Regions from separate parts of the Priestia sp. FSL W8-0524 genome, predicted to be linked through region 3. Evidence: riboswitches for the same ligand, from Rfam matches in the RefSeq annotation. Region 3 holds a riboswitch; each other region holds the start of a gene.
The links. Region 3 has a riboswitch for S-adenosylmethionine ahead of NST66_RS05700 (trans-sulfuration enzyme family protein). Riboswitches for the same ligand answer to the same signal wherever they lie in the genome.
Positions count from the first base shown of each region.

Region 1: it holds a riboswitch for S-adenosylmethionine, as region 3 does, so the genes downstream of both, NST66_RS04635 (hypothetical protein) here and NST66_RS05700 (trans-sulfuration enzyme family protein) in region 3, are expected to answer to the same signal.
Region 2: it holds a riboswitch for S-adenosylmethionine, as region 3 does, so the genes downstream of both, mtnW (2,3-diketo-5-methylthiopentyl-1-phosphate enolase) here and NST66_RS05700 (trans-sulfuration enzyme family protein) in region 3, are expected to answer to the same signal.

Region 1 is NZ_JBBOUG010000001.1:935,411-942,134, forward strand. It holds gene NST66_RS04615 (M48 family metallopeptidase) at 1-383, opposite strand, end outside; gene NST66_RS04620 (methyl-accepting chemotaxis protein) at 645-1,889, shown strand; gene NST66_RS04625 (GNAT family N-acetyltransferase) at 2,097-2,603, shown strand; gene NST66_RS04630 (amidohydrolase) at 2,651-3,805, shown strand; SAM riboswitch class I at 3,869-3,970, shown strand; gene NST66_RS04635 (hypothetical protein) at 4,039-4,281, shown strand; gene NST66_RS04640 (M20/M25/M40 family metallo-hydrolase) at 4,747-6,360, shown strand; gene NST66_RS04645 (VOC family protein) at 6,379-6,724, opposite strand, start outside.
Region 2 is NZ_JBBOUG010000001.1:989,254-995,977, reverse strand. It holds gene NST66_RS04905 (sugar ABC transporter ATP-binding protein) at 1-998, opposite strand, end outside; gene NST66_RS04900 (sugar ABC transporter substrate-binding protein) at 1,015-2,091, opposite strand; gene NST66_RS04895 (1,2-dihydroxy-3-keto-5-methylthiopentene dioxygenase) at 2,214-2,729, opposite strand; gene NST66_RS04890 (methylthioribulose 1-phosphate dehydratase) at 2,745-3,383, opposite strand; gene NST66_RS04885 (2-hydroxy-3-keto-5-methylthiopentenyl-1-phosphate phosphatase) at 3,380-4,045, opposite strand; gene mtnW (2,3-diketo-5-methylthiopentyl-1-phosphate enolase) at 4,042-5,286, opposite strand; SAM riboswitch class I at 5,368-5,474, opposite strand; gene NST66_RS04875 (pyridoxal phosphate-dependent aminotransferase) at 5,605-6,724, opposite strand, start outside.
Region 3 is NZ_JBBOUG010000001.1:1,146,926-1,153,649, forward strand. It holds gene NST66_RS05685 (CotH kinase family protein) at 1-127, shown strand, start outside; gene NST66_RS05690 (hypothetical protein) at 259-1,338, shown strand; gene NST66_RS05695 (hypothetical protein) at 1,408-2,070, shown strand; SAM riboswitch class I at 2,237-2,354, shown strand; gene NST66_RS05700 (trans-sulfuration enzyme family protein) at 2,426-3,571, shown strand; gene NST66_RS05705 (trans-sulfuration enzyme family protein) at 3,555-4,736, shown strand; gene NST66_RS05710 (hypothetical protein) at 4,771-5,037, opposite strand; gene NST66_RS05715 (SIMPL domain-containing protein) at 5,100-5,759, opposite strand; gene putP (sodium/proline symporter PutP) at 5,860-6,724, opposite strand, start outside.

The sequences.
Region 1 (6,724 bases), 210 kb from region 3:
TCAGCTTTTGCTACATCTCCACGAACGATGTTTAAGCGGTATTGACGCCCTAGGTAAGGGAATTTGTCTCCTTCTTCAAAAGAACCAGTTTTAGCTGCAGAAGCTGCTGCTTTAGGAGCCTCTTTTTTAGCTGTTTCTTTTTTTACTGCTTCTTTCTTTGGAGCAGCTGGCTTTTCCTCAGCTGGTTGTGAACCGTTTAGTTGTTTTAAAATCCATGTTGCTTTGCGTGCGATGATTGAACGCACATTGTTTTCATTAAGACCTCTTGGGATAATAACTTTTACCCCTTCTTTGTCACAAATTTGCACCGTGATATCGGTTCTATTTGGAACGACTTCAATTTTGTAGTCAATTGTTTGATTGCCTGTTTGATACGTATACATAAAATTTTTCGTACTCCTTTCTACAAATCTTCATTTTATAAGCAAAGGTAGAGTTTGGTCAAATGAAAGAATAATCAGACAGTTATCAACTGCTGTTGCAGCGCCTTGCAGGAAGATATGTATTCCAATATTTAGTGGAAAAGCGCCAATAATAATTGTTTCAATTCTTCTTTAGTTTTTACAAAAAAATATAAAAATATGCCGATACTACTAATATAGATTAGACATTCTATGTCTTTAGATTGTATAGGGGATGAAAAAATGAAAAAAGCTTTTCAAAGTTTACGCATGAAAATGCTATGTATGATTGCAGCCATGATGGCCATAACATCTACTGTAATTGAAGTAACCAATTATTATCTTATTGTGAAACAAGAGCAAGCAGCTTCGATTACGCTAGTGATTACATTTCTGTTTGTTTCTTTTACAACTACCGTGTTCTATTTTATCATACGTCGCTACATAATTGCGGTTGAAAATTTGTCAAAAACAATGAAAGGGATTTCAAACGGCGATTTATCTGTAGATGTTGTTCCTTTGAAAGGGAAAAATGAGATTAGTACACTCATATCTTCACTTAATGAAATGATGACTCACATGAGAATACTGCGTCAGAAAATAAGTAAAACAAAGAGCACGGTCAGTCATTCCTCAGAGCAATTGCTTGTAAGCATGGAGGAAACAAAAACAGCTGTGACAGAAGTTACGATGTCTATTCAAGAAATTGCTGCGGGTTCTGATAAGCAGTTGCTAAGTGTGGTTGAAACCGAGCAGGCTATGGTGGATATGGCCAAGCTGCTTCAGAAAATGACTGATCATTCTTCAAAGGTACAACAATCGATGAACAGAGCCTCTGAACATGCTTCTACCGGAAATGTTGCGGTGAAAGATGTGACGAATCAAATGAATAAAATCTATGAAACCGTTAAGATATCGACCAGTGAAGTAAAGGGACTCGAAGATCGTTCCGCAGAGATTGGCCGCATTATTAATACGATTACAAGAATTGCTGAACAAACAAATCTTCTTGCACTTAATGCTGCTATTGAAGCTGCAAGGGCTGGAGAACATGGAAAAGGTTTTGCTGTAGTGGCAGGGGAAGTACGTAAGCTAGCGGAAGAATCTAAAACGTCCGCTATACAAATCAGTCATTTGTTAAAAGAAATTGAAGTACAGGCAAAGCGGGCTTATCGAAACATGGAAGTGAATACGGAAGAAGTCACGCTTGGTATTGCCACTGTCGAAGATGTAACGCAACAGTTTTCCATAATTATGGAAGATGTCTTTGCCGCTCAAGAACAAATGAACAAAATGACAAAAGCAACAGGAGAGATTGATGGGTATTCGTTTAAGGTAATGGAGTCTGTCATGGCCCTTTCGGAGGTTGCTAAACAAGCAGCTGCTTACGCTGAAGAAGTAGCTGCGGCTTCACAAGAGGAGTTAGCATCTATAGAAGAACTTGTGATGTTGGCAGCTAATTTAAAATCTACGGTAAGTGAGTCCTGAAGTCTATCTTGATATGTACGTAATACGCGCAGTTTTCTGCGTGTATTTGTTTTATTTATATCTTTTATAGAAAACGATAAATAGAATTGACACGTTATCAAAGCAGTTGTATAGTGAGTACGCAAGGCGGCAGTCTGCCTTTTTTTAATTCTTAGTAAACTTATAAGTTAAATAAAATATTTAAGTACTATATAAGGAGACAAAGAGATGAAAAATGAATTCCGTTTGGCAACAAATGACGACGCGGATAACTTATTGAACTTAACTCTACAAGCATATAAGCCTATTCGAGAGCTAGGCATTCCTTTCTTAGCAGCTACTGCTGATCTTGCCCTCGTTAAGAAAAATATTTCTCAAAACCTTTGCTATGTATATGAAGAAGATAAAAGAATCGCTGCCACTGTATCTATACGAATGCCTTGGGGAGAACATCCAGGTCCGTTTGCTGTTCCGCATTTTTGGTGGTTTGCAGTGGACCCGTCGCTTGCCAGGAAAGGCGTTGGATCTAAGCTGCTGCATCTAGTAGAGGAAGAGGTAATAAAGAATACGTTTAAATCGCCAGGTGTGTCTTTAGGAACAGCAAAAGAACATCCTTGGTTAGTTGAGATGTATGAACGAAAAGGATATGTTCAAGCTAAAGAAAAGCACCTTGCACAAGGCTATACGACCGTATTTCTTTATAAAAAATTCAATGAGGTACACTCTTTGTCGTAAAAGATAGAGAAGTGGTCTAAATTAAGAAATGTGAAAGAGTGATAAATATGACAGATCAATTACTACTAAATACGCTAATAGACATACGCCGTGAGCTGCACCGGTTTCCAGAGCTTTCAATGAAAGAATATGAAACAACTAAACGTATTAAAAAGTGGTTAAAGCACTACGATATTTCTATAGCGGATGCATTCCATTTAGACGTGGGAGCAGTAGCGGAAATTGTGGGAGGAAAGCCGGGACCTACTATCGCTATTCGAGCTGATATTGATGCGCTGCCAATTGAAGAAAAAACCAATCTGCCATTTGCTTCTGAAGTGAACGGTGTTATGCACGCATGCGGACATGATTTTCATACGGCTTCTATAATCGGAGCAGCCATTCTTCTCAAAGAGCGTCAGCAGGAGCTTTGCGGTACGGTTCGATTTATCTTTCAACCGGCCGAAGAAACGGCTTCTGGGGCAAAAATGCTCGTTGAAAAAGGTGTGCTCGAAGGAGTAGAAGCGATATTTGGAATGCATAACAAACCGAATCTTCCTGTAGGAACCATTGGTGTCAAATCGGGACCTTTAATGGCAAGCGTTGATCGTTTTGAAATTGACGTCAAAGGAGTAGGCGGTCACGCAGGTATTCCAGAAAAAACAGTAGATCCGATTGCTGCTGCTGGTCAAATTGTTACTAGTTTACAAACCATTGTCAGCCGTAATCTCAGCCCATTTCAAAATGTTGTTGTCAGCATAACTCAAATCCACGGAGGGAGCTCGTGGAACGTCATTCCTGACAAAGTAACGCTTGAAGGAACGGTGCGTACCTTTCAAGAAGAAGCGAGAGAAAAAATACCGGCTCTTATGAAACGAACTGCTGAAGGGATTGGAGCAGCTTTCGGGGCTTCAGTAGACGTTAAATGGTATCCGTATCTTCCTGTAGTAAACAATGATGATACGCTGGAAAAATTGGTTATTAACGCTGCAGAGAATCTTAGTTATCAAGTCGTAGAAGCTGAACAATCGCCTGGAGGAGAAGATTTTGCCGTATATCAGCAGCGTGTACCAGGATTTTTTGTATGGATGGGTACGGCTGGAGAATATGAATGGCACCATCCTTCTTTTTCATTAAATGAAGAGGCATTACTTGTAGCAGCTTCTTATTTTGCTAATCTAAGCTTTGACTTTTTGAATTCATTCCATTACCAAAAAAATTAAAATATTTTTATTTTTCTATTTACGCGGATGGAATTGTTTGATAAAATAAATTTTAAATTAAAAAAGTTATCACGAGTGGACGAGAGATCTGGCTCTTTGACTCCACAGCAACCTACGAATGTAAGGTGCTCCTACCAGCAAAGCATGTGCTTTGGGTGATAAAACGGGTGAAAAACTCATTTTGCATCAAAGCAAAATGAGTTTTTTTTATTTTTCTAAAAGGAGAGGGTTTTATGAGTCATACAGCAGTTGCAGCACATACAGGAGAGAAAGCATTAAAGGAAGCCGTAAAATTATTAGGAAAGCATTATCAAGTAGCTTATCGTGAATTAGAAACATTTTATGAAATTGTGGTCGAAAACCATGTTCGTACATATGCTGTAGGCATAGATATTAAAGATGTACAAAAAGCAAATGAACTAGAAATTTATTCATCATGCTGTTCCAAGCTTGAGCGAGTAGGCTGTCTTTTATAGAAGTCTGCTCGCGCCTCTATTTTTAAAGTGTTTTTAAATAGAAAGCATGTTTTTTGACAATTGAAGAATCTGGTGGGTATAATCATTACTCACTAGGTTTTAAAATTAATCATAAATTGTCGAAATTTTTACACAAATTAAAGGTTACATTCGAAATGAATTGTGGTATGTTATAAAACAAGAATATTTTATGAAAGGAGCATTGAAATGGAAATGTCTCTTGAACATGGAAACGATGCAGGAAGCGAACAGCTTATTGATCGTATCCTAGACTTTTTAGAAGATGACGAAAAGTAAAAAAAGAGTGTGCGGTGCTAGCCCTAGCCGCGCACTCTTTTTTTATCATGTGCGTCAAGGAAGCGCATACTATGATACATAGGGATAGAATGAAAGGGTCTCTGTCAAAGGGATTGACGAATCGTTTTGTTTGATGGAAAATTTAGAAAAAGGAAAGAGATGAAGGGTATGTCGAACAAAACATCTTTGTATCAAACAAAAGAACAGTTAAAGAAGCTTGTAAGCGAATTGGTTTCTATACCTAGCGTGACAGGAACGATGGCAGAAGTGGAAATGGCTGAATCGATAGCGGCGTATTTATTGAAGCTGCCTTACTTTCAAAAAAACGAGCAAGTTGAGCTTCATTCAACAGGAGACGGGCGATCGATTGTCACAGCTTTTGTTGAAGGGAAAAATACGAATAAAACAGTTGTATTAGTCAGTCATTACGACGTAGTGGATGTACAAGATTATGGACAGTGGAAAAAGGATGCTTTTCACGCTGATACGTTAACGAGTACTTTTTATAATGATATGGAACAAGTTCCGGCGCACGTACAAAAAGATATGATAAAAGGAGACTGGCTTTTTGGCCGAGGAACGATGGACATGAAAGCAGGTATTGCTCTGCATATCAGTATGATTGAACGAGCATGCAACGGAGAGTTTGACGGAAACATCCTGCTTCTGTCGGTACCGGATGAAGAAGTAAATTCGCTCGGAATGAGAAAAGCAGTGCCTGTTCTTTTAGAACTTGCGTGCAAACATCAGCTGGATTTTTCTCTCATGCTAAATGCAGAACCAGTGTTCAGCCGCTATCCTGGTGATCAAACGAACTATGTGTACTCAGGATCGATTGGCAAGATCATGCCAAGCTTTTTGTGTTATGGAAAAGAAACTCATGTAGGGGAACCGCTAGCTGGTTTGAATGCTAATTTACTAGCTTCTTATTTAACAACAGAAATAGAACTAAACGTTGATTTTTGCGAAAAAGTAAGAGATGAAACGAGTCCACCTCCTACTGTGCTGATACAAAAAGATTTAAAAGAAGAGTATTCCGTTCAAGTTCCGCACTCTGCCGTTGTATTATTTAATTTATTTATGTTAAACCGCTCTCTTAAAGAAGTAACAGATCTGCTGTTGAAATCGGCTGACAAAGCGGCTTTGAATGTAAAAAAACATTATAATAAAGCTGCTCGGCAGTACGCTGTGGGAATGGAGGGTTCATCCCTTGACGTGAACGTATGGACGTATGAAGAACTTTATACTCATGCAGTCAAACAGCATGGTGAAAAATATGTGCAAGAAATGGAAGCGGCACTTTTGGCACAAGAAGATGATGACAGAAATAAAACCATTAAATTAGTAAACTCTTTAGCTGGTTTATGTAAAGAAGCAGCTCCGATGATAGTCTTATTTTTTACGCCGCCTTTTTACCCGGCCGTTTGTTCACATGATGATCTCTTTGTACAAAAGATTTTGTCAAACGTACAGGCAACTGCCAAAGAGCAATTCCAAGTGGAGCTAGTTGAACAAAGTTATTTTGGCGGAATTTCGGATTTAAGCTATGCCAGCCTGCAGCACCCGCTTCATACATTTAACACGTTAGTAGCCAATATGCCTCTATGGAATAAAGGATATCATATCCCGCTAGAAGAGCTAGAGGAGCTGAAGATGCCGGTGCTGAACATTGGACCGCTGGGAAGAGATGCGCATCAATGGACCGAAAGATTAGACGTTCAGTATTCCTTTGAGATTTTGCCTCACTTCATTTATCAAGCTATAAAAGAAGCACAGAAATAAACATCCGCCCGCGGATGTTTATTTGTTGAATTTAAAAGAAGCTCCTTGTACGGTAATTTGTTGCGGTGTTAGAGCGTGATCCAATTCAACCAAAAATGGACGCTCTCCAACTTTTTTTAATGTATCGTGGACAACACCTTGTGTTCCGCTGCAAAAAATAAGGTTTCCTTTATTGACATATAGTTTTTGACAACGTGCATCAAGTAAAGAGTCTTTGTAGCTTTCGCCAGCCTGAACGTCCAGCAGTTTTGTCCATTTGCTGATGGATTCTTCAAGGTTATGTACAGCACAGTAAATGTTTTTTAGCTGCAGCTGACCGGCTTGATGGGAAGAAAGAGCAGCTAGCTTTGGCTTGCGTTTTTCT
Region 2 (6,724 bases), 160 kb from region 3:
CCTTGTGCAATATAATAATACGGCTGCTTATTCAACTTTAGTTTCTTGCCTTTTAACCGAACGCTGCCGCTGACATATTGCTCTAAACCAAATAGACTTCGGCAAAGCTCCGTTTTCCCTGCTCCTACAAGCCCTGCAATACCGACTACCTCTCCTTCTTTTACATGAAAAGAGATATTCGAAAGGCGCCCTGGAAGGGATAATGCTTCTACATGTAAAAGTTCGTTTCCAACTTCTACTGATTTTTTGACCCACTGTTTTACAGAAGACGTTCCTAACATGAGCGTAATCACGTCTTCAATTGATGTATGTGAAGTTTCTTTTGTAGCTACATAGCGTCCGTCCTTTAAAACCGTTAAGCGGTCGCAAATATCAACCACTTCTTGAAGGCGATGTGAAATATAAATAATGCCTACTCCGCTTTTCTTCAGCTCTCTCATCACAGAAAACAATTGTTTCGTCTCTTCCACACTAAGAGGTGCGGTTGGTTCATCCAAAATTAAATAATCAACATTCTGTACAATTGCACGTGCAATAAGCACCTGCTGTTTTTCTGATAGAGTTAGATCAACAACATTTTTTTTAACGGATAAAGAAGAACCAAGTAAAGAAAGAGCTTCTTCCGCTTTCTTATAAATAGATTTCCAGTTTACAAATGTCTTACTTTTCTTAGAAACCTGCACGTCTAACACAATGTTTTCAGCTACTGATAGCGAAGGAATCAGCGCTACATCGACTTCTTGGTGTACAATGCCGATGCCGTGGCTCTTCGCTTCTTTAGGAGAAGAAATAGAGATTTCTCCTCCGTCTTTGTAAATCTTTCCTTCGTACTCGTCGTAAGCTCCGCACAATATTTTCATCAACGTACTTTTACCGGCACCATTGGCTCCCAATAAAGCATGAATTTCCCCTTTTTGAACAGTAAAATCAACTTTGTTCAGCGCTTGAAAAGAACCAAAGTTTTTTGTAATGTTCTTCATTGAAAGCTCGTTCGTCATGTCTGTCCCTCCACTTCTACTCTTTTTTACCCCATTCTTCTACGTACTGACTAAGCTGGTCCATATTAATCGTTTGATTAGGCAAGTCAGTTTGTTTGACTAAAACCGGATCAAAGGAATAATAACGAGGGATCTCTTGACCGGAAATCTTTTTAAGAAGCAGGTCAACCTGCTTTTCTCCTACTGAAGCTGGGTTTACAGCAGCTGACGCTTTCCACGGGCTGTTTTTTGCCTGCATCATTTGCAGGTCTTCATCAGATAAGTCCACTCCATATACCTTAATCTCATCTCGTCCTGCTTCTTTAATCGCTCTTGTGACTCCTTTTGCAAATTCGTCCCAAGGTGCCCAAACGGCTGCAATGTCTCCTTTATTTGGATACTGCTTTAATACAGCCGCCATTTTATTTTGAGTGTCTAGAGAGGTGTTGTCTGTTGCGCTTCCAAACGTGGCAATTTGTTTTACATCTGGATAGCGATTCATCATAATTTTATAAATGCTGTCGCGTTTTTCCATCGGTGCAAAGCCTCCAACAAACGCATATACAATATTTCCTTTTCCGTTAATGTCCTGCATCATTTGCTTTAGCCCCTGGAGCGCAAGCATATAATCATCTTGGTCAATCGTTGTAACGCCTTCTACTTTTAATTCTACGTCTGTTGCAATAACGGGAATCCCTTTTGCAATCGCGCGCTTCACGCCAGGTTCAAGGGTTTCAGCCCGGCCGTGGTCAATCATAATACCGTCAACATTTTGGTTAATAGCCGTGTCTAAATACGCCGCCATTTTAGATTGATCATTATTAGAATCAGAAACGGATAGCTGTACTCCTGCTTTTTTAGCCGCTTTTGTCACACCTGTTATGTACTGAGCAGCGTGAGTGCCTGACGTAAATTCAGAAATAAGAGCAATTTTTGTATCTTTCGTAATCTTTTTTCCTTCTTGCTGTACAGGCTTAGCAGAAGCCGCTTGCTGCGCTGGAGCTGCCTGTGCTTTCTCGTTTAGACTTGGCTGTTCTTTCGTGCAGGCAGCCAGCGCAAAAACTAGAAGCACGAGCAAAGTAAGTGGCCACAGCATTTTTTTACTCTTTTTCATGGTGTTCCTCCTATTAAACTTATTATTCATATAAAAATAGTTAGTTTTATAATAATCCAAAGAATACCCCGCTTTTAGATGTAAAAGCGGGGTGATCATGACCTATGCTTTACAAGTAGTTGTTATGCGTAAATAGGTACCCATCCTTCAGTTGTCACGAAAATTCGCACAGCGACTACTTTACGATCTTCCATTAGTGTAAAGTAATGAAGAATGTTTTCTGGTACTGAAATTAAATCGCCCGGCTCTAATTCAACATCAAAAAATTCACCGTCTTTTCCTTGAATAACAAAGATTCCATGACCGCTTACGATAAAGCGAACTTCGTCATCTGTATGAATATGCTTGCGCTGAAAGTTTTTTAACAATTCATCAATGTTTGGTGTAGATTCCGATAACGAGATAACATCTTGCGCTTTATAGCCGCGGCGTTCAGAAATATCTTTAATATCCTCACCAAAAGCGTTTAAAATTTCTGTTTTTTCTTCATCAGTTAAATCATATTTTTCACGAAGATTTTCTGGAAGTTTTGTAATATCCCAGTTTTCATAAATAACTTCATTGTTTGCCAGAAAAGCTGATACTTCCTCTTGAGTTTCAATTCTTTTATTATTTACATGTAAGCGAATTTGCGCCATTTTTATTTCCTCCTTTTATAAATGCACCTTTGGCTTAATGCCTTTAAGTGATAGTAATTTCACATGGTAGCTAAATAGAAATTCATAGGCTTCTAGCGCTTTTTTTGTTTCAAACGCATTTTTGCCCCATACCGTAATTCCGTGGTTACGAATTAAAATCGCGCCTTGATCGCCTTTTATATGATGAGAAAATTCTTCTGCTAGTGTCGGAATATCCGCGTAATTCGGAATAATCGGAACAGTAATTTCCGCATCTTCCTCCCAAATACCCAGTGCCTTAATAATTTCTTGGCCTTTGAATGAAATAAACCCTTCATCTCCGTACAGTTCAGAGATCACGTTGTTGTCGATTGTATGTACATGAAGGCTGCACCCAGCATTCGTTGACTCGTAAATCTTAACGTGTAAAAGCGTTTCAGCAGAAGGCTTTAAATGCGTTTCTTCTGCAGGCTTCCCGTATTGATCAACTAACAAAAAGTCTTCATTTGTGCGTTTTCTTTTATCTTTTCCACTTGCTGATACAAAGAAAGTTGTCGGATTTTGATCCACTTTAATCGCTAAGTTTCCGCTTGTACCGAAGAACCAATCGCGCTCTGCCAACTCATCTTTTATATCTGCAAGCTCGTGTAATCTTTGCTGAGCCATAATACTCATGCTTTCACCTCTTCTGTTAATTCTTGTAAATGGTGAATCACATCATAAAAAGTAGAAAAAGGACGATACGGTAGAGATAGCTCTTCGCATTTTTTAATTAAAAAGTCACGCGCAATGACAGTGTCAGCTAATTTGGCAGCCTGCAAATCTGTAATTGAATCGCCAATAACAACCGTATGATCTCTTTCATCTGCAAGATGGCGAATAATCGTTGGCTTACAGCAGCCGCAGTCATTTGTACACTGTTTATCACATGTATGAGGCCACGTAATGGAAATATGCTCACCGGAAAAATCAGATCCGTTGCAGTAGAGCATTTCTTCTGCAATTCGATTTCCCAAAAGCGGTTTTACAAAAAAGTCAATTCCTCCGCTTACAATATAAAGCGGAATATGATGCTCTTTTGTATAGGCAATAAAATCATCAAATCCATCTCGAATAGCAGACGTCTCTAAAATATAAGAAATAATATCTTCCTTTAATTCCACGGGAAGCAAGGCAAACATTTGCCCTACTCCTTCTTGAATGGAGACGCGCTGTGCTAGCACGTCGTCTTTAATACTTTCCCACTCCGGAGGAGCAAATTGTTTCATAATAGCAATAATGTTATCGCTATTTGTGATTGTTCCATCAAAGTCACAAAAGATTTTTAACGATGTCATGCTTTCACCTCTACTGTTCCCCATAGTTGCAAAGCTTTTTGCAACTCTTTTGATTCTTCCGCTTTTTCGGCTAGTGTTTGATGAGAGAGTACTCCATCTATCGCCGCACGGAATGCTTTTCCTCCTCCGATAGCGCCGTCTGGATGACCGTGAACTCCGCCTCCTGCATTAATAATGCTGTCGATTCCAAAGTCCTTCACAAGCTGCGGTACCATCCCAGGATGAATTCCTGCTGAAGGAACCGGGAAAGTCTGCTTATATTTGTACACAGGACGCGTTAATTCGTAGGCAATGCCTGTCGTATCTTCAAGAGAAAGCGCTACGCTTCCGTATGGTGATGGAAACAGTGAGAAATCTGCTCCGGCTAAGCGCAATAGTTTTCCAAGCAGTAATGAATTTGAAAAACCGTAAAACTCTGATGGCGTAAGCGCTCCGCTAACAGCTGGGTGTGCCATAATCGGCAAGTTAATTTCATCATCTTCTCGAAGTGCCTGCAGTACGTCTAACCCGTAAGCAAATACGTTGAATAAAAGAGCATCGGCTCCTAGCTCAGCTGCTTTTCTCGCTTTTTCTTTTAATTCAAACGTTCGTCCCGTTAAATTAACAGCATACAGCGTGCGGTGTCCCGTTTTTTCGTATACGTCATTCAGTACTTTTTTTCCTTCTGTAACGCGAGTTTCAAAAGGTGTTCGTTCACTATCAAACAAAATCTCGTCGTCTTTAACCAAATCCACTCCGCCAAGCGCTTGCTCACGCAGCTGAGTTGTTAAGTACGTCATGTCTCTTCCAATCACGCCTTTAAAAATACTCATCACAAGCGGACGGTCATAAACGCCTAGTTTCTCTCGTATACCTTCTATTCCAAAGCGCGGTCCTGGGAATTCAGCTAATAATTCATCAGGAAAATCCAAGTCTAATAATTTCACTTTTCCATCAAGTGATAGTTTTCCGAAAACCGTAACTAAAATAGCCGGTAAATCTCTTGAAAAGTTGGCAGTAGGATAAGCAATTTTGACAATAGCCTGCTTAACCTCTCCGCCTAAATATCCGTTAACACGTTCGCAGTCTTGAAGCTCAGTTACGGATACGACGCGCCCTTTATGCTTTTGAAGCTGCTGTTGATCTAAAAGCGGCAGATCTGTCCATGAGCCGACGGTTAGTCCTAAAGCGATTCCTTCCGCTTTTTTATGAAAATTTCCTTTATTGTCATGTAGTAAGTAGCTTGCAACGATTTCACTCATTATGCTAAAAACTCCCTTGCTGTTTAATATCGTTAATAAAAAAAAACCTCTTCTGTGATTAAGAAGAGGCTTTCGTTGCTCTTCTTATCTCTCAGCTGCTGCTGCAAGAATTAGCACCGTGCTTAACATGCGTTAAGTCGGTTGCCGGGCTTCATCGGGCTAGTCCCTCCACCTACTCTTAATAAGAAAGTTGCTATTTATTTAAATTGAATTCGTAGATTATATACTAAATAAAAAATACCGCTAGGATTTATCGGTTATTAATCTCGTTAACTTCTTACATATTAAGCCAACTCAAAAAGGATTGTCAATGCGTTTTTAAAATAAATTTAATTTTTTTATTCGAGATACAGCTTCTCTCATGCGCTCTTCATCCGTCAGCAGTCCTACGCGCACATAGCCTTCACCATATGTTCCGAAGCCTACTCCAGGTGCCACTACAACGTGGGCTTTTTCAAGAAGTAAATCTGAAAATTGTTCAGAAGTATATCCTTTAGGAACTTTTAGCCATGCAAAAAAGGAGCCCGCTGGAGATGTAACGTCCCAACCAATTTCTTGAAGCCCTTGAATAAAGGTATTGCGTCTAGATTCATAGCGCTTAACTAAATCATTCACACATTGTTGAGATTCTAACAGAGCTGCCGCTGCTGCCTCTTGAACCGCCCCAAAGAGGCTGACATACATATGATCTTGAAGAAGATTAATAGCTTCTACTACACTTTCATTTCCTACAGCAAATCCAACTCGCCATCCCGCCATGTTATACGTTTTAGAAAGAGTATAAATTTCAATTCCCGTCTCTTTTGCACCAGGAGTCTGTAAAAAGCTGATTGGCTTTTTACCATCAAATCCAATGGCTCCGTAGGCAAAGTCGTGTACCACACAAATATCGTGCTTGGCAGCAAACGCCACGGTGTCTTCAAAAAATTCTGCCGTTGCCACTGCACCGGTAGGATTATTCGGATAGTTTAAAAACATGAGCTTTGCCTGTTCTTTAGCACGTTCACCTATCTCTTCGTATACGGGCAGAAAATGATTTTCAGCCGTGAGCGGCATCACTTCCATCTTTGCTTTTGCAAGCTCTACTCCAGACCAGTAATCAGGATATCCAGGATCCGGAACCAGCACCGTATCTCCAGGGTTTAATAAGCACTGCGGGATTTCAACAAGTCCACCCTTCCCGCCAAACAAAATAGCTACTTCTTTTTCAGGATCCACATCAACGCCATATTCTCGTTTATAAAAAGTCGCAACGGCCTCTTTCAAAAACTGGTGCCCCCGAAATGGAGAATATTTATGATGCATAGGATTAGCACTTGCTTTTTGGAGTGTTTCTACAATATGTGAAGGAGTAGGCTGATCAGGATTTCCCTGCCCTAAGTTAATAACGTCGTGCCCTTGGGCCATTACTTTTCCTACCTTGCCTACAAGTGATGCA
Region 3 (6,724 bases):
TCCATATGTATTAAAAGATCCTTACGTAAAAGATAACTTGGAGCAATTCCATAAGGAACCAGACCTTATGCTTTCTTTCGTAAAAGACCGAACAGCGTACATTAAAAGTCATCTTTTTGATTTTTGAATTTTACTAGACTGATAGGCAAAAGTGGAATTTAAGAATAATAGGCAAATGCAGGAAGACAATAGCTGTACATGATACGTATATATACATTATGAATGACCAATAAGGACAATTAATAAGGAGGAAAAATAATGAGTAACTATTACTACGACCAAAATCAAGACCAAACTCAAAATGCCAATCGTAGTCGCGCTCGTAAAGTTCAACAATCTGAAAGCACGGGCTACTCTGCCCACTTTAAACCATTAAAAGGGAGAGTAGTAACTGTCTATCGCGGGGGGCCTGAATCTAAAACGGGATATTTAATCGACGTTCAATCAGATTATTTAACACTTGCTCTTGAAACAAAACAAAATAACAATCAGCAAAATAATCAACCGGCGCAGCTTATTCCACAACAGCAATATACATTTATTTATTACCAGCTCGCTCATGTTAAAAGCATTACAGAGGATACAAAGTCTAATTCCGCGCAAACATTTTCTGGATTTAATAGTGAAGTAGAACTGCACAGAGCCAACACATTTGCAGGCACTTTATTATTGATGAAAGATAAACAAGTGCAAATAAATCAAGGAGGGCCAGAGAAAAAATTGGGTAAGATCCTTGATGTATTAGGCTCATTTGAATCTGCGTATGTCGTATTACTAACAGAAGATGACGGCGTCGTTTATATCAATGTAGAGCACATAAAGAGTGTAAGTGAAGTTGTAAGCAAAAATACGCCTGTTGTTCCGCAAAACCCATTATTAGTTGAAGAGACACCTGAGTATATTAAAGCGAAAAGTTTCAATGAACTGTTTGAAGAGTTTTCGCATAGATGGGTAGCTATTAACGGCGGAGGGCCAGAGGCTGTAGAAGGTGTGTTAGTTCAAAGTCGCAATGGAAACTTTACTCTTGTACAAAATAATCAAGTTCTACGTTTACAACCAAGACACGTAAAAACCATTGCCTTAGGATCAAAAGGATCTTTCAAGCAAAATGAAGAAAATTCTGAGCAAAATGGAGATACAAATGAAGAAGATTCTGTGCAAGAATCAACTACTGTAGATAGAACCGGAGGTCGCACGGATGGCCGTACTGGAGACCGTACCGGAAGACGTACAGGAGGTCGCACAGACGATCGCTCGGGAGGTCGCCGTACGGGTTCACGCTCTTCAACACCAGGTGAAAAAGTTATTAAAACGAAAAATTATCGTTGGAAAGCATGATGAACTGGAACATAAAAGGTGCTTATAAAGCACCTTTTCTATCATATAGGAAAAAGGAGGAGAATGAGTATGAGTATGAATCATTATATTGATAAAATTGTTGAAGTCGATATATCAGGTAAAACAACGTTTGTAGGAAAACTTGTTGATCTCGGGTTAGATGTAATGGTTTTATATAATGGACATGATTATTTGTATATTCCTCTTTTACACATACATCGCTTACGAGAGGTTTCAGAAGAAGATTATACACCTTTACGAACCATAGAAGAGAACTTAATAGAAGAAAGTCAGCGGATTTCTTATCGTAATATTTTACAGCAGGCAAAAGGGAAATTTATTGAAATTTATGTAACAGGAGGAAAATCATTGCATGGCTATATTACAAGCGTGCTGAATGATTATCTTGTGTTTTATTCTCCAGTGTATAAAAATGTCTTTGTTTCTCTACATCATTTGAAATGGCTTACCCCTTATAGTAATGAGTTAACCCCTTATTCTTTAAGTGACAAAGAGCTCCCAGTAAGGCCTGCCTCTGCACCTTTTGTCAGAAACTTTGAAGAGCAGCTTAAAAAATATGAAAATCAACTGGTCGTATTAGATTTAGGGGATCAATCAGAAAAAATTGGCGTACTTAAAGAAGTTTCTAATAATATTGTTGAACTAATTACGGCAAATGGAGAAAGTATGTATTGGAAGTTAGCTCACGTAAAATCTGTGCACTTGCCTTAGAAAAAGAGACCTCGGTGTCGTCTCTTTTTTTATGTACTTATCAGGACAAGTATATTGAATAAACAAATGAGATGATTTAAATTTTTTAGAAAATTATGTTGACAATAAAGAAAATCTTTATTAAAGTTAGTAACAACAAACGTTAACCACCAACAATTATATAGAACTCTTATCAAGAGTGGCGGAGGGACTGGCCCTGCGATGCCCGGCAACCATCAAATGAAACATTCATTTGAACGGTGCTAATTCCTGTGGAACATCAGTATTGTTCTAACAGATGAGAGAAATCGTGTATAAACGAACACTCTTCCATCTGTGAAGAGTGTTTTTTATTTTGAGTTAAGGAGAGAAATAGATGAAAATTGAAACTTTATTAGTTCGTTCAGGAGTAGGTCGTGACCCTTCAACAGGTTCTATTACAACACCCATTTACCAAGCATCAACATTTGCTCATCCTGCTTTAGGGCAAAGTACAGGATTTGACTATGCACGTACGGCAAATCCTACTCGTACGGCATTGGAAGAAGCAATTGCTGCTTTAGAAAAAGGCGAAGTAGGAGTAGCATTCGCTTCAGGAATGGCGGGTGTAATGTCAGTTTTAGCGCTATTTAAAAACGGAGATCATTTAATTGTATCAGAGGATTTATACGGAGGAACGTACCGAGTACTAAATGAAATCTTTTCAGAGCAAGGAATTACTGTTTCGTACGTCAACACAGCCCATCTCGAGCAAGTAAAAGATGCGCTTCGTCCCAACACGAAAGCTTTATTCATTGAAACACCTACAAATCCAATGATGCACGTGACTGATTTGCCAGAAGCAATTGCGTTAGCTAAACAGCATGATTTGCTTACTATCATTGACAATACATTCATGTCCCCTTACTATCAGCGTCCTTTAGAGCTTGGAGCAGATATTGTGATACATAGTGCAAGCAAATACATTGGGGGTCATAATGATGTAGTTGCTGGTCTTGTAGTCGCTCGATGTAGTAGCTTAGGAGAAAAAATTCGTTTTTATCAAAATGCAGCTGGGGCAATCTTAGGTCCACAAGATAGCTGGCTGTTATTGCGCGGTATTAAGACGCTAGCGCTTCGTATGGAAAAACATAACGAAAACGCACTGAAAATTGCAAATTGGCTTACTGCTCATGATCTCGTGGAAAAAGTGTATTACCCTGGTCTTGAAACACATCCGGGCTATGAAATCATGAAGAAACAAGCAACTGGATTTGGAGGCATGATTTCTTTTGCTGTCTCACACCCTGACATCGTGTCAGTACTTTTAGAAAATGTTAAAGTTATTACATTTGCAGAAAGCTTAGGAGGCGTGGAAAGTTTAATGACATTCCCAGCTCGTCAAACACACGCTGACATTCCGGAGGAAATTCGAAATCGTGTCGGAGTAACAAACTGTTTACTTCGATTATCAGTTGGAATTGAGCACGCAGATGATTTAATTAAAGATTTGAAGGAGGCATTTGATGCATACCAACAATAATAAACATAGATTTGGTACGAACTTAATTCATGCAAATACAGGAATTGACGGTCATTTTGGAGCGGTTAACGTACCTATTTATCAAGTATCTACATTTAACCAAGAAGATGAGACGAACAACGGTCGCTATGACTATTCTCGTTCAGGAAACCCAACGCGTGAGGCTTTAGAAAACACTATTGCTCAGCTAGAAAATGGATACGCTGGTTTTGCTTTTTCATCAGGTATGGCTGCTATTTCATCGGTGTTATCTATTTTTGAATCAGGGGATGAAATTTTAGTTTCACACGATACGTACGGCGGGACATATCGTGTATTAACACGATTATTTTCAAAGTTTGGTATCAAAACAACTTTTGTTGATACAACGAAGGTTGAGAAAGTAGAAGAAGCTATCACAAAAGATACGAAGGCTATCTATATCGAAAGCCCTTCAAATCCATTTTTACAGGTAACGGATATTAAAGCAGTAGCAAGTTTGGCGAAGGAGCACAATCTCCTTACAATTGTGGATAACACGTTTTTAACACCTTATCTACAGCAGCCGATTGACCTTGGTGTAAATATTGTCATTCATAGTGCTACAAAATATATCAGCGGCCACAGTGACGTCATTGGCGGTTTAGTTGTAGTAAGCGATGAAAAGCTAGCGGAAGAAGTAAAGTTTGTACAAAATGCTTTTGGTGCTATCTTGGGGCCACAGGATTGTTTTTTACTGCTTCGAGGCATTAAGACATTAAAAGTTCGTTTAGATCAGCAGTTAAAAACAGCGCTGCAGTTTGCAAAGTGGCTTGAAGAACAATCTCTAGTGAGCCGTGTATACTACCCAGGCTTAAAAAGTCATCCGGACCACAAACTCATTTCAGAACAAGCAAATGGATACGGAGCTATGATTTCTTTCCAAGTGCAGGATGAAAAAGTAGCACGACATATTTTACAAGGAGTCAAATTAGCTGCAATTGGCGTTAGTCTAGGTGCAGTTGAATCCATTCTCACGCATCCTGCAACAATGTCTCATGCAAGTATCCCAAAAGAAGTACGTGAAGAAAAAGGAATTACTGATTCACTTCTTCGCCTTTCAGTAGGGTTAGAGGAATTCGAGGATTTGAAGCAAGACTTTAACGCTGTTTTTCAAAGCTTAGAAGAAAAAGCGTTAATTAAATAAAAAAAGGACTTCCATTAAGGGAGTCCTTTTTTTGTTATATACAGCTATCTAAAAGGTTTGTGTATAGGGACGTAAGCGCAACTTTTTCATCAGAGGAAAGACTGCTGTTTAGAATTCTTTTTATGCCAAGATGATATTTTACATACGGTGTTTGCCGAACTCGTGGATGAGTCATTTCATCTTTTAAATCTTTCAGAATGGCTTCGTGAAGCTGATCTTCACTTGTCAGGGCTTGTTTAGAAGCGAAAGAACGGTTCAACCATAGGGTCTGATAAGCTGCTAGTAAATGTTCAGAAGTCATTGTGCAAAGAGCTCCTTTAGATTAGTTTCTTCATTATAATAATCTATAGTTTATCATAAGTATTAATACGTGTACGTAACTTTTACAGAAGCGGATACAGTCAAGGACTGAGCTTGGATAGGGGGAGAGGCTGCTAATAACTTAGGCGAGGAGCCAGATGACTGATAGACGGGGCCTTCTTCGATTAAAATGGGGATTTGGTTAATAGGGAGCTGCAGCGTGTTGGCAATGGTAAAGGCCTTTTCTTTAGCGTTAAGCAAAGCTTTACTTATCGCTTCTTGTTCATATTTATCATCATTTGTAACGTGAAATTGAAGATCTTGCGCTACGTTGGCTCCGCTTGAAAACGTAGCGTTATAAACATCGCCAGCTTGTTTTACATCTTGTACTCTTACTCTAAACAAATGCTGTACTTCGTATCCCGTAAGAGTCGATTTTCCATCGCTGTAATCATATTTAGGATTTATAGTGAATGAAGCTGTTTCAATTTGCTGGTCGTTGATTCCAAGTTTTTTCATCTCTTGCAGCAGAGTATTTGAAACAGCTGAATTTTCTTTTAAGGCTTCTTGAACGTCTCGGTTTTCCGTGCGCGTTCCAATCGTCATGGAAATTTCATTTGGAATGGCTGAAGCAGTTCCTTCACCAGTTACTTTAATTTCTCTATTTTGTGTATCTACGCGCAGTGGCTGTGTAGGTTCGTAAGGGAAATAAGAATGTTGCATGTAAAAACCCTCCTTAATCCGTCTTTAGTACATATATATGACTGCAGGGCTTGCATTAAAAGCAAAAAGTACACAAGTCGTAACTTGTGTACTTTTTTTACTATTTTGTATGCTGTTCTAATACGCTTTCCATGTTTCTAAATTGATCTTCTACAGCTTCTGAAGGCTTTTTTGTTAACAGACTTACTACAATAACAGCCAGCAAGCTTAAGAAAAATCCAGGAATCATTTCGTAAAGGGCATCTTTCAATGGAGTATTTACCCAAATTAATACTGTAGCTGCACCTACAATCATTCCTGCAAGGGCTCCCCATCTAGTCATACGCTTCCAGTAAAGACTTAGTAAAATGGCCGGGCCAAATGCAGAACCAAATCCGGCCCATGCGTATCCGACAAGTCCTAAAATCGTATCACTAGGCTTTAAAGAAAGCAAAATACCAATAATTGCAACACCTAAAACCGCAGCTCTTCCGACTGTTACAAGCTCTTTGTCAGAGGCTTTACGTCGGAAAAATGTTTTATAAAAATCTTCTGTAACAGAGCTTGCCGTTACAAGCAGCTGAGAAGAAATAGTACTCATAATCGCTGCCAATAAAGCTGCATATAAAAATCCAGTAATTAATGGATTAAATAAAACATCAGCAAATTTAATAAAGATTGTTTCAGGATCCCCAAGTTTCATCCCAGTTTGATCCACATAAGCAATTCCAACAAGACCCGTTAACATAGCGCCAATGATTGATAGAATCATCCAGCTCATACCGATACGACGGGCAGGCTTTAATTCTTTAATAGAAGAGATCGCCATAAAGCGAACGATAATATGAGGTTGACCAAAATAGCCAAGTCCCCAGGCTAAAAAAGAAATAATCCCTACTACGGTTGTACCTTTAAATAAATCAAGGTAAGTTGGATCGATATTTTTTACAATATCCATTGTTGTTCCAACGCCGCCTAAGTCAGTA